One region of the Sphingobium sp. YBL2 genome, then DNA from elsewhere that is predicted to be linked to it. Evidence: riboswitches for the same ligand, from Rfam matches in the RefSeq annotation. Region 1 holds a riboswitch; the other holds the start of a gene.
The links. A riboswitch is a leader RNA that binds a small molecule or an ion and turns the genes downstream of it on or off. The one in region 1 is predicted to bind cobalamin.

Region 1 (7,446 bases):
TCCGACGCACTGGCGCGCGAAGGCACGATTGACGAGCAGCAGGCCGCCCAGCAGCGTCTGGTCCTCGCCAGCCAGCGCAGCTACAGGCTGGCCGAGGAACGCTATCGCGCGGGCATCGACCCATTCCTCAACAGCCTGACCAGCCAGCGAAGCCTCTACAATGCGCAGCAAAGCGCGATCGCGACGAACCTGGCGCTGATCAGGAACCGCATCTTGCTCTACCGGGTCATCGGAGCCGATTTCCGGGAAGGATGATCGCCATGGCTGGCCGAACCTACGCCGCCTGACCTTAGCCCTTCAACCGCAGCGGCAAGCCGGCGGCCATCAATATGACGTCCTCGCACAGGGCCGCCATCTGCTGGTTCAGCCAGCCCGCCTCGTCCCGGAACCGCCGGGCCATGGCATTGTCCGGCACGATGCCGAGGCCCACTTCATTGCTCACCAGCACGACAGGAACCGGACAGGCCATCATCGCGTCCGCCAGGGCGGCCCGGGCGCTGGCCAAATCCTCTTCGGCAAGCATCAGGTTGGTCAGCCACAGCGTCAGGCAATCGACCAGGACGGCATCTGCCCGGCGTGCTGCTTGGGACAGGGCGGCGGGCAGGTCCATGGGCGCGTCGATGGTCAGCCAGCGGCTTCCACGCTCACCCTTGTGGCGCGCTATCCGCTCCTCCATCTCCGCGTCGAAGGCCTGCGCGGTCGCGATATAGGCCAGGTTCCCGTTCCCGACAGCCTCGCAGCGTTGCTGCGCATAGCGGCTCTTGCCGGACCGGCATCCGCCCAGCACCAGCATTCTCGTCATCCGACATTCTCCCAAATGGCGGCCAGGACCCACAGCAGCAGGCAGGCGCGCAAATAGATCCGGAGCGCGGCCCGCATCGCGCGGACGTCCGCTTCCCCGCCCGCGCCGATCCATGGCTTGTCGTGCAGCACGCCGTCATAGTGGATCGGTCCCGCCAGCCGGACGCCGAGCGCGCCGGCCATCGCCGCCTCCGGCCATCCCGCATTGGGGGAGGCATGCTTCCGGCGATCCCGCCGCAACACGGCCCATCCGCCGCCGCCCGCAACGCACAGGATCAAGCCGGAGAGCCGCGCCGGCACCCAGTTCAACAGATCGTCGAAGCGGGCCGCCGCCCAGCCGAAGTCGGTATAGGGCGCTTCCTTGTGCCCGATCATGCTGTCGGCTGTGTTGACGGCCTTATAGGCCCATATTCCCGGCAGACCGAAGAGCAGCAGCCAGAACAGCGGCGCCACGACGCCATCGCAGAAGCTTTCGGCCAGACTTTCTATGCCGGCCCGTGCAACGCCCGCTTCATCCAGCGCGGCCGTGTCGCGGCCCACGATCCGGGCCACGGCCTGCCGCGCGGCATCCAGATCCCCGCGCGCCAGAGCGCGAACCACCGGCGCCACATGGACATAGAGGCTGTTCTGCGCCAGCGCCGGCCATGCGGCGAGCGCCAGCCATGGCCAGGCCATGGACCCGCCCCAGCGGCGGATCGCCCATTCCAAAGCCAGACCGGCGCCCCCGCCCACGGCCAGCAACAGCAACAACAGGGCGATTCCCGTCCATCGGCGCACCGGGCCGCTCCACGCCTCCCGGTTCCATCGCCGCTCCGCCGCACCGATGATCCGGGCGAAACCGCCCACCGGATGGCCGATCCGCGCATGCAGCCAGCCCGGCCAGCCAAGCGCCGCATCCAGCATCAGCGCCGCCAGGGCCACCGGCTCACCCATCGGCCAACGCCCGGTCAAGACGGGCGAGAGCCCTCGTATCGGCAGGCAGGCCGATCCGCAGCCAGCGCCGGTCCTCCTCGAAGGGGCGCGTCAGGATCGAACGCCGCGCCAGCCTGTCGAACAGGGCCCACCCATCCTCCACCTCCACCAGACGGAATAACGGGCATTCGCCCCGCGCCCCCAATCCGTGCCGCGCCAGCAAACCATCCAGTTGCGCCGCGTGCTCGCCCAGCGCCGTCACTGTCCCGTCGATCCAGTTCCGGTCGCGATAGGCCGCGGCGCCGAACGCGACCGCCGCCGCCGAAACCGGCCATTCCCCCAGCATCCGCCGCAGCTGTGCGACGATCTCTCGCGGCCCGAGCACAAAGCCCAGCCTGACACCGGCCAGCCCGAAGAATTTACCGAAGGACCGCAACAGGATCAGCCGCCGCCCGTCCCCCACTTCGCCCGCCAGACTGCATGAAGGCACGGCGTCGGCATAGGCTTCGTCGACGATCAGCCATCCTCCGCGCTCCTCCAGCCGGGCCAGCCATTGCAGCAGGCGGGCAGGCGGCAGGATGCGCCCGTCGGGATTGTTGGGGTTGGCGAGCAGCAGGGCAATCGCTTCGCGAGGCGGTTCTTCATCGGCGGACATCGGGGCGCCATGCGCGAAAATCTCCGCATGGGTGCGGTAGCTGGGCACGAGCCATCGTGCGGGCATGTCCAGCATCCGCCCCACCAGCCGCAATCCCGCCTCGCTGCCGGGTACGGTGCAAAGATGATCGGGATCGACCCCGAAACAGGCCGCCGCCGCCGCCTCCATCGCCGCCAGATCGTGCGGATCGGGCAAATGCCGCCAGTCGATGGACAGATGATCGGACCCCGGCCAAGCCAGGGGGTTGATCCCGGTCGAGAGATCGATCCAGTCCTGCCCGCCATAAGCGCCCCGCGCTTCGGCCAGGCGGCCGCCATGCCAGGTGAAGCCGCTCATCGCGCCACCGCCATCGCCAGCAGCAGGGCGCTCTCCAGCAATTCGATGCCGGCGCCATGCCCATCCCCGGAGATGCCGCCGATCCGCGAGCGCAGCCAAAGACCCCAAAGCGGGATCAACGGGATCGCCGCCAAAAGGGCAGGCTCCCGATAACCCAGCGCCAGCCCGAATATCGACCAGAGGATAAACGGCTCCGCCCGCCAGCCGGCCCGGAAACGGCTGGCCAGTCCTTCATGGAGCGGCGGCAGCCAGCGCGTCCAGAATAGCGGCCCGATGCGCGCCACCATCGCCACGGCCGCCAGCATCCATGGCGGAAAGCTTTCCAGCCAGAGCCGCAACAGCACCAGCTTGGCCGCCAGTTGCAGGCCGATGGCGACAACGCCGAAGCTGCCGATATGCGGATCGGCCAGAACGGCGGACAGGCGGCTCCGATCGCCATGCGCCGCCCCCGCCGCATCCGCTATGTCGCCCAATCCATCCAGGTGCAGCGCACCGGTCACGGCCACCCAGGCGACCAGGCCGAACAGCGCCCCCGCCCAAGGGTCTATGCGCATGCCCAGCCCGGCACCGCCCGCGACCACCAGCCCGACGGCAATGCCCGTTGCGGGCAGCCAGCGGATGGCGGCGGCGAAATCCCCCTCATCGACATCCTGCGCGGGCAACGGCAGGCGCGTCATCAATTGCAGGGCCAGCACCAGCCGCTTCATGCGGTCAGGCCCGTAACCTGTCCCGACCGCCCTTCCGGCCAGACCCGCAGGCTCAGCACCGCGCCATAGGGCAGGTCAACCGCCCAGCCCTGCCGCACGTCGAAACCGCACAGCACAGCCAACGCCGCCCGTATCGCCCCGGCATGGCAGACCACCAATGCCGGCTCGCCAAGCACGTCCAGCCCGTCCCCGATCCGGGCGCGTAGGTCGGTCCAGCTTTCGCCCCCAGGCGGCGGAAATCCGTCCGGATCGTCCCAGAAGCGCGCCAGATCCTCCGCAGGCAGGAGCGCGGGGTCCGCACCCTCCCAATCCCCGAAATTCAGTTCCCGCCAGCGCCGGTCGACGTCAAGTTCAATGCCCCGCTCCGCCGCGATCGCCGCGCCCGGCGCCCGCGCCCTGGCGAGGTCGGATGTCACCACCCGCGCGAAATCCAGATGCCGCGCCCGCTCGATGCAGAGGGCGATCCCCTCCGCTTCAGGCGGGGCGTCCAGATGGCCGAGCAACCGTCCGGCAAGCTGCGGCGCGCCATGGCGCATCAGGTGGAGGGGAAAGGCGTTCATAGCGCACCTGCCACCGCCGCTTCGGCAAAGGTCGCCATGCCGCCATGCGCTGCCAGAGCGGAACGCACGATCTGCGCCGCGACCGCCGCGCCGCTTCCTTCGCCCAGCCGCATGTCGAGCCGCAGCAACGGCTCCAGCGCCAGAGCGGCCAGCAGGCGTTCATGCCCCGCTTCCGCCGACATATGGGCGGCCATGCAGTGCCCGACGATCGCCGGATTGTCCTTCGCCAGCGGCGCGACCGCCGCGCAGCCGATGAACCCGTCCAGCATCACCGGCACGCGCAGCATCCGCGCCGCCAACACCGCACCGGCCAGCGCCGCGATCTCTCGCCCGCCCAGCCGGCGCAACGTTTCGAAGGCATCAGCGCAATGCGCCCCGTGCAGGGCGAGCGCCCGCGCCACAGCTTCGGCCTTGCGCGCCAGCCCGTCGCCATCCACGCCTGTCCCGCGTCCCACCCAATGGGCCGCAGCACCCCCAAAGGCCTGCGCGCAGAGCGCCGCCGCCGGCGTGCTGTTGGCAATGCCCATCTCGCCCAGCAGCAGCAGGTCCAGTCCCGGTTCCACCGCCGCCGCCCCCGCATTGATCGCGCTCAGGCAATCCGCCTCGCTCATGGCCGCCGCGACGCAGATGTCCTCCGTCGGCCGTTCCAGATCGAGCGCGACGACGGCCAGCTCCGCCCCGCAGGCTTGGGCCAGCGCATTGATCGCCGCGCCGCCATGACGGAAATTCGCCACCATCTGGGCGGTGACCTCGGCCGGGAAGGCGCTGACCCCGCGGGCGGCCACGCCATGATTGCCGGCGAAGATCGCGGCGCGGATGCGTTCCGCCCGGGGGCGTTCCCGCCCCTGCCAACCCGCCATGAAAAGCGCGATCTCCTCCAGTCGCCCAAGCGAACCGGCCGGCTTCGTCAGCACCCGCTGCCGCGCCGCCGCGGCTTCGGTGGCGCCTGCATCCGGGGCAGGAAGGTCGGCCAGCGCGGCGGCAAAGGCCGCGCGGTCGTTGAACCGGATCATGAACAGACGAAGCCTTCGGGCGGCGTGCGGACGATGAAATGCCCCTTCACCCCCTGGGGCCAGTCCGCATAGCGCACCACGCCCTCGTCGCTTTGGGCATGGCGCAGGGCATAATCCAGGATCGCGCGCGCGGCTTCCTCATCCGGCGTGAAGTCGCCCAGCACATAGCCGATCTTGCCCGTTCCGCGCACATGTACCGTGCAATGGCGCTGACAGGCGAAGAGGCAGGGCATGTCCTGAACAGCGACGGACGCATAAGCGGGATCGCCATCGCGTACCCTGTGCAGCGCCTCTGCCAGCAAGGCGCCGCCGCGCCGTCCGGCAGCATCCTCCCGCTGTTCCGCCGAAAGGCGACAGGTCGAACAGACGACGATCGAAGCCCCCGGCCCCACGGCCCGCAGCATCAGCGATCGCTCCGCAAATCAGTCATTCCACGTCCTCCCGCCCGACGGCATGTGCCCCGACGGGAACCGGGCAAGGGAGGACGGTCCGGCACCAGGCAGGCGACAGGCCTTCCCCCGCACGGTCCAACCGGCAAGGCGATGGCTGTCGTTCAGCGAGGGAACCCCCGTTCGGCCGGCACACCCTGTCCGGTCGAAGAACGACGGCGTCAGGCAGGTCTCCTGGCTCGCGGGTCGATGCTTTCCGGCCGCCTTCTCGGACCTTCATGGCCCAATGGCGCGATGGCCGGATGGCTCGCCGCTTACAGTTGCAGGGGCAGCGCGGGCGTTCCACCCGACTTCCCTTTTCATCCCCATGCGGGGAACCTGTCGCACCAGCGCTGATAAAGCCGCCTTCGTCCAATCGCAAGGGTGGAAAAACAAAGCCGGCCCAGCCCGCTCCAATGGCGCGACTTGCCCTCGTCCGGGCAATGGCAAAGCTTCTCTTCACCTGCGTGAACTGCTATTATCGGGCGATAGGGAGAGGGCCATGGCGATTCTGACGCGATGGATGGACTGGTTCTGCCGACTGTTCGCATGCACGGCTGAAAACGACATGCGGGTCAACGACCTGATCGCGCACCTCCGCTCCGACATCACCGAACGCTGAGCGGCAGGCGCGAAGCCGCTTTCCCATTCGGCCGCATTCACGGGAACGGGCGCGCCTCTCGCGGGTATTATGGCTATGTTGGCCAACGACCTCGGCACCACGCTCGTCCGCCTCTTTCTCGCGACCCTGCTGGGGCTCGCCCTGGGGTTCGAGCGCGAACGCAACGGCCATGATGCGGGCCTGCGCACCCACGGGCTGGTATCGCTGAGTTCGGCCATGCTGACCCTGTCCGCCCTGGAACTGGCGGAGGTCCACAAGGACAGCGATCCGATCCGCGTCGTTCAGGGCCTTGCCCAGGCCATCGGCTTCATCGCGGGCGGCCTGATCTTCGTGCGCGGCGGAGATGTGCGCAACATGACCACGGCGGCAAGCCTGTGGATGGCCGCTGCCGTCGGGATCACGGCGGGCGCCGGCCAATATGTTCTCGTGCTGGCAGGGTCGCTGATCGCGCTGCTCCTGCTTTCCCTGCTGCTCATATTCGAAAAGTATATCGGTCCGCGCGAGAGCGGATCGGACGATCCGGACGCCGATTCCATGACCATGCCCAACCGGCGCGGGTCCGCCCCGGAGCGCGAAAACTGAAAGCCGGCAAGATGCGTTGAAACGAGCAGCCGGAAATCGCCCGCCCACGGTCCGTCGTCCCTTCGCCCTAACGGATCGTCATTCCCGAAACCGCGCCGTCATCTGTGCGGATCGGAATAGCCGGCGCATGATTCACCGCCGCCGGATTGGAAAGGCATAGGCAGCATCTATGGGGCATATACCTTAATCGCATCTGGCGCGTTGGGCGCGTCTTCCCGATGCTGAAACGACATGAAGTTCAATGAACTGCGAACATCATTTTCGTCGCCTGGCGAGGCGGACACGCCCGCAGGGACGAGGCAGCATCTCGAGGTCAGCATATGGACGGCGTTCGCGTAGGCAAGAGAGTGATAGGCGCACAGGCGCCCGTCATCATCGGGTGGGAAAATATAGGCCGGGTGGAAGGCGGACCGCTCAAGCAGTTCATCTTCACCTGGTTCCAGCCCACGGCGCTGTTCGCGCTCATCGCCTTCTGGTACTATGCGCCCAATTCCATCGCCAAGGCGTCCACCGCCATCGGGATCGGCATCGGTTTCAGGGTGCTGCTGCTGGCGCTCGAATGGGTCAGCCCGCGCTATGAGAGCTGGCGCCTGACCTGGAAGGAACTGGTCACCGATCTCTTCTATGTCGGGCTGGGCTACACCATCCTGGACCTTGTCGAACATTATATCGGCAGCGGCGCGGTGATCGAGGCCATCCAGCACAGTTTCGACTGGGACAAGCTGGCGTGGTTCACGGGCCTGCCGCTGCTGGTGCAGGCTTTCCTGATCTCCTTCATTTTCGACTTCGGGCAATATTGGATGCACCGGGGGATGCATAACTGGTATCCG
Region 2 (7,446 bases), 1.2 Mb from region 1:
TGGCGGTGCAGGTCGCGCCGATCGTGCGGAAGAATGGCGGCGCGACGGCGCGGCTGCTGGGCACCGAATTGTGGAATACGGACAGCGGCCTGGCATCCAGCCCGGTGCTGCGCGGCGCCTGGTTCGCCAGCGTGTCGGATGGCCTCTACCGCCAGCTCGCGACCAAATATCGGGCGCGCTACGGCAATGCGCCGTTCCGGTTGTCGGCGCTCGGCTATGACGCGGTGCTGCTGACCGTGCGGATCGCGCGCGACTGGAAGCCGGGGACGACCTTCCCGGCGGCGCGGCTGCGCGATGCGGGGGGCTTTGCCGGGATCGACGGCGCGTTCCGCTTCGGCCGGGACGGCATTGCGGAACGGGCGCTGGAAGTGTCGGAGATCGGCGCGGGCACCTTCACGGTCGTCGCGCCCGCGCCACGCGCCTTTGCCGAATAGCGTGCCGCGTGCTCCTGCAACGGCGGGAGCACGCCGCAGATGACGGTCAGGACGCGGTCCGCCCGGTCGGCAGGATCAATGGCCAGTCGCCGTCCGTTTCTATGCGCGCCGAAATGCCGTACACTTTGGCGAGATTCCCCGCCGTCAGCACGTCCAGCGGCGCGCCGTCGGCCACCGGCGAGCCGCGATCCATCAGCACCAGCCGGTCGCAATAGCGCGCCGCCATGCCCAGGTCGTGCAGCACGGTGACGACCAGCGATCCCGCCCGCGCCTCTGCCCTGAGCAGGTCCATGACGTCGATCTGATGCCCCGGATCGAGCGCGGCCAAGGGCTCGTCCGCGATCAGCGCGGGCGCGCCGACCGCCAGCGCCCGGGCCAGCAGCACGCGGGCGCGCTCGCCCCCCGACAATTCGGTCGCCACCCTGCCCTTCAGATGCAGCGCGTCGGCGCGCATCAGGGCGGCGTCGATCAGCGCCTCATCCTCCACGGAAAGGCGGGACAGCGGCCCCAGATGCGGCAGGCGGCCCAGCGCCACCAGCCGCTCCACCGCCAGCGGCCAGTGCAGCGTCTGTCCCTGCGGCAGATAGGCGATGCGCCGGGCGATCTGCTGCCGGCCGAGCCGCGCGCTATCGGCGCCGTCGATGAGGACGGAGCCGTTTTCCCGTTTCACAAGGCCCAGCATGGCGCGGATCAGCGTCGACTTCCCTGCGCCATTGGGACCGATGATGCCGACCAGCTCGCCCGGCCCGAGCTCAAGATCGACGCCGCTTACCGCCGGATGGCGGCCCAGCCTGACGGAAAGCCCCTGGGCGCGGATCGTCACCATAGCCGCCTCTCCCGCATCAGATGCATCAGGAACACCGGGACACCCAGCAGCGCCGTCAGCACCCCCAACTTGAGTTCGCTGCCGGTCGGTATCAGCCGCACGCCGATGTCCGCCAGCGTCAGCAGCGCCGCGCCGCCCAGCATGGAGGGCAGCAATATGGCGGAGGGGGAGCGGTCGGTCAGCGGCCGCACCAGATGCGGCACGATCAGGCCGACGAAGCCGATCGCCCCGGACACCGCCACCGCGCCGCCGACGCCGATGGCGACGCCCAGCATCAGGCGGATGCGCGCCCGGCGAAGGTCGATGCCGAGCGCCTGCGCCCCATCCTCCCCCAGCGTCAGCGCGTCCAGCGTCCGTCGGTCCGCGATCAGCAGCGCCGCCCCCACCACGACGCAGGGCAGCGCGATCCAGACATGGCCGTAGGCGCGGTTTTCCAGGCTGCCCATCAGCCAGCTCATGATCTCCATGGCGGCGAAGGGATTGGGCGACAGGTTCAGCGACAGGCTGATCCCCGCCCCCGCCAGCGTCGCGATGGCGATGCCGGCGAGGATCAGCGTGAGCGGGCTTTCCGCGGGCCCCGCGAGCAGGAACAGCGCGGCGATGCCGATCAGGCCGGTCATGATGGCGAGCGCGGGAAGCGCCAGCGGATGCGCCTGCGCCAGCCCGAAATAGAGCGCGCCGACCGCGCCCAGCGCGGCGCAGTTGGAGGCCCCCAGGACCGAAGGTTCGGCCAGCGGGTTGCGCAGATAGCCCTGAAGCGCCGCGCCCGCCAGCCCGAGCATCGCGCCGACGATCAGGCCAAGCAGCATGCGGGGCAGGCGCAGGTCGAGAAGGATGGCGCGGGCGACGTCATCGCCGCCGCCGCCGAGGACGGCGAAGATGCGCGCCGGGGAGAGCGGAACCGCGCCCAGAGTGAGGGAAGCAAGGGCGGCCAGCAGCGCCAGCGCCGTCAGCGTGGGGATCAGCAGCGGATGGCGCCGGGCGCTCATGGCTTGCGCGTCCTTCCCTGCTTGCTACAGCGTGCCGTGCTCCTGCGAAGGCGGGAGCACGTTGGTTTGTTGAGGCACGATCCGGGAGCAGCAGCGTGCGGTGCAGAATGATCTTTACAACGTTCTGCGCCCTGGCCCTGACCGGCGCGGCGCCCGCCAAACCCCGGCGCATCGTGTCGCTCAACACCTGCGCCGACCAATATGTGCTCGCTCTGGCGGACCCGGCGCAGATCGCCGCGCTCAGCCCCTATGGGCACGACCCGGAACTGTCGGCGGCGGTCGGCAGGGCCCGCGCCTTCCGCACCCTCAAGCGCCCGGCGGAGGAAGTGCTGGCGATCCGCCCCGACCTGCTGATCGGCTTTCCTTCCGGCGGCAGCGTCGTCGGCGCGCCGCCGGGCGAGTGGCGGACCCTGGGGCTGGCGAGCGCGGACAGCTATGCCATGATCCTGACGCAGATCCGGCAGGTGGCGGCGGCGGTCGGCCATCCCGAACGGGGCGAAGCGATGATCGCCCGGATGAACCGCGACCTCGCCGCCCAGCCCCCGCCGAAGCGTCGCGGCGTCGCGGCCTATTATCAGCGGCGCGGCTATATGACCGGCACCGGCACGCTGGTCGACGACCTGATGCAGCGGGTGGGCCTGATCAATCTGGCCCGCAGGCTGGGCAAGCCGGCGCTGTCGCAACTGTCGCTTGAGGAGATGATCGCCGCCCGTCCGGACTGGCTGATCGTGGAGAGCGGCAGCGAGAAGGTGGTCGATCAGGGGACGGAAATGCTGCACCACCCCATACTGCGCGCCATCCCGCGCATCCGCGTGCCGCAGGCGTGGACGGTGTGCGGCGGCCCCGCCTATGTCGAGGCGGCGCGGGGCATCGCAGCGCAGCTTGACGGCGCTGCGCACAAGGGCACGGCGCGGGTGAACGCCGCGCCGCGCCATTAGGCTATTTTCAGAAGCGCACACGCACGCCGCCGAAGGCCGACCGGCCATAGGTGCCATAGCCATGGACCGTGGCATATTTCTCATCGGTCAGATTGTCGATGCGGCCGTAGATCTCCAGATTTTCCCGGATCGGGAAGGATGCCCGCACGTCCGTCACGGCATAGCCGTCCAGCCGGATCGCGTTGGTCGCATCGTTGAAGCTGTCGCCCACCATCGTCACGGTCGCGCCGGTCGACAGGCCGAAGGGCCAGACATAGTCCGCCGAAACGCTGACCGCATCGGCGGCGCGGCGCGGCAGCCGGGCGTCGGTATTGCGGTCGCGCGCATCGACATAGCTGTAGGCGGCGGTGACGGTCAGCGCCTCGACAGGCTTCAGGGCCAGCATCGCCTCCACCCCCTTGGCGCGGGTGCGGTCGAGATTATTGTAACCGCCGTAAAGACCGATCGAATAATCATAGTTGATCTGGTCTTTGGTGTCGCGGCGGAAAGCCGTGACGGAGAGGATCGCCCGGTCGCCGTCCAGCCTTTGGTCGAAGCCGATGTCGTAGCTTTTCGACCGCTCCGGGCGCAGGCCCGCATTGCCGACGTCGGCGCCGTAAAGCTGGTAGAGCGAGGGGGCCTTGAACCCCTCCCCATAGCTCATGCGGATGTTGGTCGCGCCGGCGTTGGGCGTGTAGTTCGCATTGGCGCCGAAGGTGGTCGCGCCGCCGAACTGGCTGTGATCGTCATGCCGCGCGCCGGCGGTCAGCGACAGGCCGGCGACCGGCTTCACGATGGCCAGCGCATAGACGCTGTCCATATCGGCCCGGTGGCTTTCGGTCGAGCCGAAGCCGGAGAAGTCGTAGTCGGGCCGTTCATGTTCATAGCCGAAGACCAGCTTGGCCTGATCGACCGGCTGATAAACACCCTCATATTCGAAGCGCAGATTGGTGCCCGAATAGCCATAAGGGCCGAATGCGGATGTATAGTCGCGGTCCATGCGGAACCAGGTCACGGCCGCCCGGTTGGTGAGCCTGCCGTCGAACAGCGACAGGTTCAGACCGGCATAGCCGACATATTGATCGGATTTCGAGCTGTCGGCGGTGCTGTCCACCACGCCGTTGTCGGTATCCAGATCGGCATGGATATAATAGCCGCGCAGGTCGAGGCTGAGCGTATCGGTGAAGGCCAGCTTGAGCTTGGCATTGGCGGCGATATTCTCATACCCGTCCTTTTCCGTGCCGCTGGCGGCGGAGGAAATGCCGTCGGTGTTGAAATAGGCGATGCCGACGCCGCCCGAAGCGATGCCGCTGCCGCCCGAAACATCCGCCTTGGCGTTCAGCGTATTGCTGTAACCGTAATCGACCGAGGCATTGCCCGCGAAACCGGCGGCAGGCGTGCCGGTCATGATGTTGACGACGCCGCCTATGGCCTGGCTGCCATAGGCGATGGAGTTGGACCCCCTCAAAATTTCGATTCGCCGGATATTGCCGGTCAGCAGATTGCCGAAGTCGTACATGTCGCCGATGCCGCTGGTGTCGTTGACCTTGACCCCGTCGATCAGCACCAGCGTCTGCGTCGTTTCCGCCCCGCGCAACGAAACCCCGGTCACGCCGCCAAGGCTGCCGCTGCGGTTGAAGCGCACCCCCGGCGTGGTGGCCAGCAGGTCGACGACGCTGACGCTCTGGCGGGTGCGGATGGTGTCGGCGTCGATGACCGTGACCGCCTGGCCGACCTCGTCGCGCGGCTGTTCGATGCCCAGCGCGGTGACGATGATCTCATCCTCCGCCAGGGCGGGAGCGGCCGCGAGCAAGGCGGCGATGGAAATGGAAATCCTCAACATGTCTATATTCCCCCTGAGCGCCGGTGCAACATGGCTCAGGGCGTCCGCTCGCGCGGCCGGACGGGGGAAATGGCCGGCGCCCGTGCCCTCCCCCCGCACCGATGCGGCCCTGCGCCGCTTCGTCGCTCAGACGGAGAACACCGTGCCATGGCCATACCCTGGACCAAGGCAAGAGCGACCATGCGCCGGCAGGTCTCCTGGCTCGCGGGTCAATGCGGCGATGCACGCCTTCCCGGACTTGCGTCCAGTGGCCGGCCCCTGGGCCGAAGTGCATCGCGCTCACCGCTTACAGTTGCAGGGACAGCCGCGGAATAGGACGGTTTCCCGTCCGCACCGCATTCCCGTTTTCAGCCCCCTTCGGGGCACCGGCGCGATCTTCTTTTTGCGCGCGAAGGCATTGCCCCGCCCGCGTCCCGCGCCATAAGGGAAAGCGGCGGCCATGCCAAGAGGCAGCCATGGAAGGAGATTGCATGCCGTTCGCCATCAGCCCCGCCGATGTCGAGGATGCGGCGCGGGTCATCGCCCCTGCCGCCATCCGCACGCCGCTGCTGGAAAATGCGGCGCTCAACGCCCGCTGCGGCCGGCGCGTGCTGGTGAAGTTCGAAGGCGCGCAGCACAGCGGATCGTTCAAGTTCCGCGGCGCCTACAACCGGCTGGCCCGCCTGGACGCGGCGGAGCGGAAGGCGGGGGTCGTCGCCTGGTCTTCGGGCAATCATGCGCAGGGCGTTGCCCTTGCGGCGCGGTTGCTGGGCATGGCGGCGACGATCGTGATGCCGGCCGACGCGCCCGCGATCAAGACGGCGAATACGCGGGCGCTGGGCGCCGATGTCGTGCCCTATGACCGCTTCACCCAAAGCCGGGAGGAAATCGCCACGAGGCTGGCGAACGAACGGGGCGCGGTGCTGGTGCCGTCCTTCGACGATCCCTTCATCATGGCCGGCCAGGGGACGATCGGGCTGGAGATCATGGAACAGGCCGCCGAAGCAGGGGCGGAGATCGGCCAGATCCTCGTCAATTGCGGCGGCGGCGGCATGGTGTCTGGAATTGCGACCGCCGTGAAGGCGCGCCAGCCCGGCGTCGCGATCCTGGCGGTGGAGCCGGAAGCGTTCGACGATACGGCGCGCTCGCTGGCGAGCGGCGTGCGGGAAAGCGTGTCGGCCGATGCGCGGTCGATCTGCGACGCCCTGCTGTCTCCCGCGCCGGGGGCGCTGACCTTTCCCATCAACCGGGCCTATCTGGCGGGCGGCCTTGCGGTGAGCGACGATCAGGTGCGCGACGCGATGCGCTTTGCCTTTTCGGCGCTCAAGCTGGTGGTGGAGCCGGGCGGGGCCGCGTCGCTGGCGGCGATGCTGGCCGGGCTGGCTCCGGATGCCGAGGGGGCGAGCGTCGTGGTGATCTCCGGCAGCAATGTCGATCCCGACAGCTATGCCCGGATCATCGCGGGCGGCGCATGATGCGGCTGATGGGGGCGGTTCTGGCCGGCGGGCGGTCCAGCCGGTTCGGCAGCGACAAGGCGCGGGCGATGCTGGATGGGCGCAGCCTGCTGGAGCATGCGGTGGCGGCGCTGGGGCGGCAGGTCGAAACCGTGGCGGTCTGCGGCCGGCAGGTGGAGGGGATGATCGGGCTGGCGGATCGGCCGGCTGCGGACATGGGGCCGCTGGGGGGCCTGAACGCGGCGCTGCATCATGCGCGGGCGCAGGGTTATGACGCGGTGCTGACGACCGGATGCGACGTGCCCGCCTATCCGGACGGGCTGGCGGAGGCGTTGATCGGACAGGGAGCCGCCATCCTCAAGGGGCAGCAGCTGATCGGCTTCTGGCCTGCTTCGCTGGCTGGCGAGCTGGACGCGCATCTGGCGGAGGAGAATAACCGGTCGATCCGTGGCTGGCTGGAGCGGGTGGGCGCGCGGATCGTGGAGCGGCCGGAGTTCGTGCTGCCCAACATCAACCGGCCGGAGGATCTGGAGAGACTCACCCGGCCGGGTCGAGACGGTCGTCAGGCGTGAAGGCCAACATGCGCGGCGAGGTCGGCAGGCGCATGCGTCCCGGCCACCGCCTCCCCGATCAGCAGCAGCGTCGGGTCGTCGTCGCTGATCGTCTGCACCAGAAAGGCGAGCGCCGACAGCTTGCCGCGGATCAGGCGTTCATTGGGCAGGGAGACGTTGACCGCCACCATCACCGGCGTTTCGGGATCGCGTCCGGCGGCGATCAGGCAGCGGCCGATCTCGCCCGCCGCCGCGCGGCCCATATAGATGCCGAGCGTGCCGCCCGGACGGGCCAGCGCTTCCCAGTCGAGCCGCAGCGGCTCGCCCGCCTTGAGATGCGCCGTCACCAGCGTCAATCCCCGCGCCACCCCGCGCAGCGTGAGCGAGGCATGCCCGCTCGCCGCCGCCGCGCTGGCCGTGGTGACGCCGGGGCAGATGCGCACGGCAACGCCC

Region 2: linked by a shared signal. The riboswitch ahead of TZ53_RS01225 (TonB-dependent receptor plug domain-containing protein) and the one ahead of TZ53_RS06840 (DUF1636 domain-containing protein) in region 1 are both predicted to bind cobalamin.

The regions. Positions count from the first base shown of each region.
Region 1 covers NZ_CP010954.1:1,460,011-1,467,456, forward strand. The annotation lists gene TZ53_RS06805 (efflux transporter outer membrane subunit) at 1-255, shown strand, start outside; gene cobU (bifunctional adenosylcobinamide kinase/adenosylcobinamide-phosphate guanylyltransferase) at 290-793, opposite strand; gene cbiB (adenosylcobinamide-phosphate synthase CbiB) at 799-1,734, opposite strand; gene TZ53_RS06820 (threonine-phosphate decarboxylase) at 1,727-2,704, opposite strand; gene TZ53_RS06825 (adenosylcobinamide-GDP ribazoletransferase) at 2,701-3,411, opposite strand; gene TZ53_RS06830 (histidine phosphatase family protein) at 3,408-3,971, opposite strand; gene cobT (nicotinate-nucleotide--dimethylbenzimidazole phosphoribosyltransferase) at 3,968-4,984, opposite strand; gene TZ53_RS06840 (DUF1636 domain-containing protein) at 4,981-5,388, opposite strand; cobalamin riboswitch at 5,581-5,770, opposite strand; gene TZ53_RS06845 (MgtC/SapB family protein) at 6,104-6,616, shown strand; gene TZ53_RS06850 (sterol desaturase family protein) at 6,937-7,446, shown strand, end outside.
Region 2 covers NZ_CP010954.1:241,912-249,357, forward strand. The annotation lists gene TZ53_RS01205 (penicillin-binding protein activator) at 1-434, shown strand, start outside; gene TZ53_RS01210 (ABC transporter ATP-binding protein) at 481-1,260, opposite strand; gene TZ53_RS01215 (FecCD family ABC transporter permease) at 1,254-2,249, opposite strand; gene TZ53_RS01220 (ABC transporter substrate-binding protein) at 2,357-3,187, shown strand; gene TZ53_RS01225 (TonB-dependent receptor plug domain-containing protein) at 3,195-5,009, opposite strand; cobalamin riboswitch at 5,180-5,394, opposite strand; gene TZ53_RS01230 (threonine ammonia-lyase) at 5,480-6,463, shown strand; gene mobA (molybdenum cofactor guanylyltransferase) at 6,463-7,014, shown strand; gene cobA (uroporphyrinogen-III C-methyltransferase) at 7,005-7,446, opposite strand, start outside.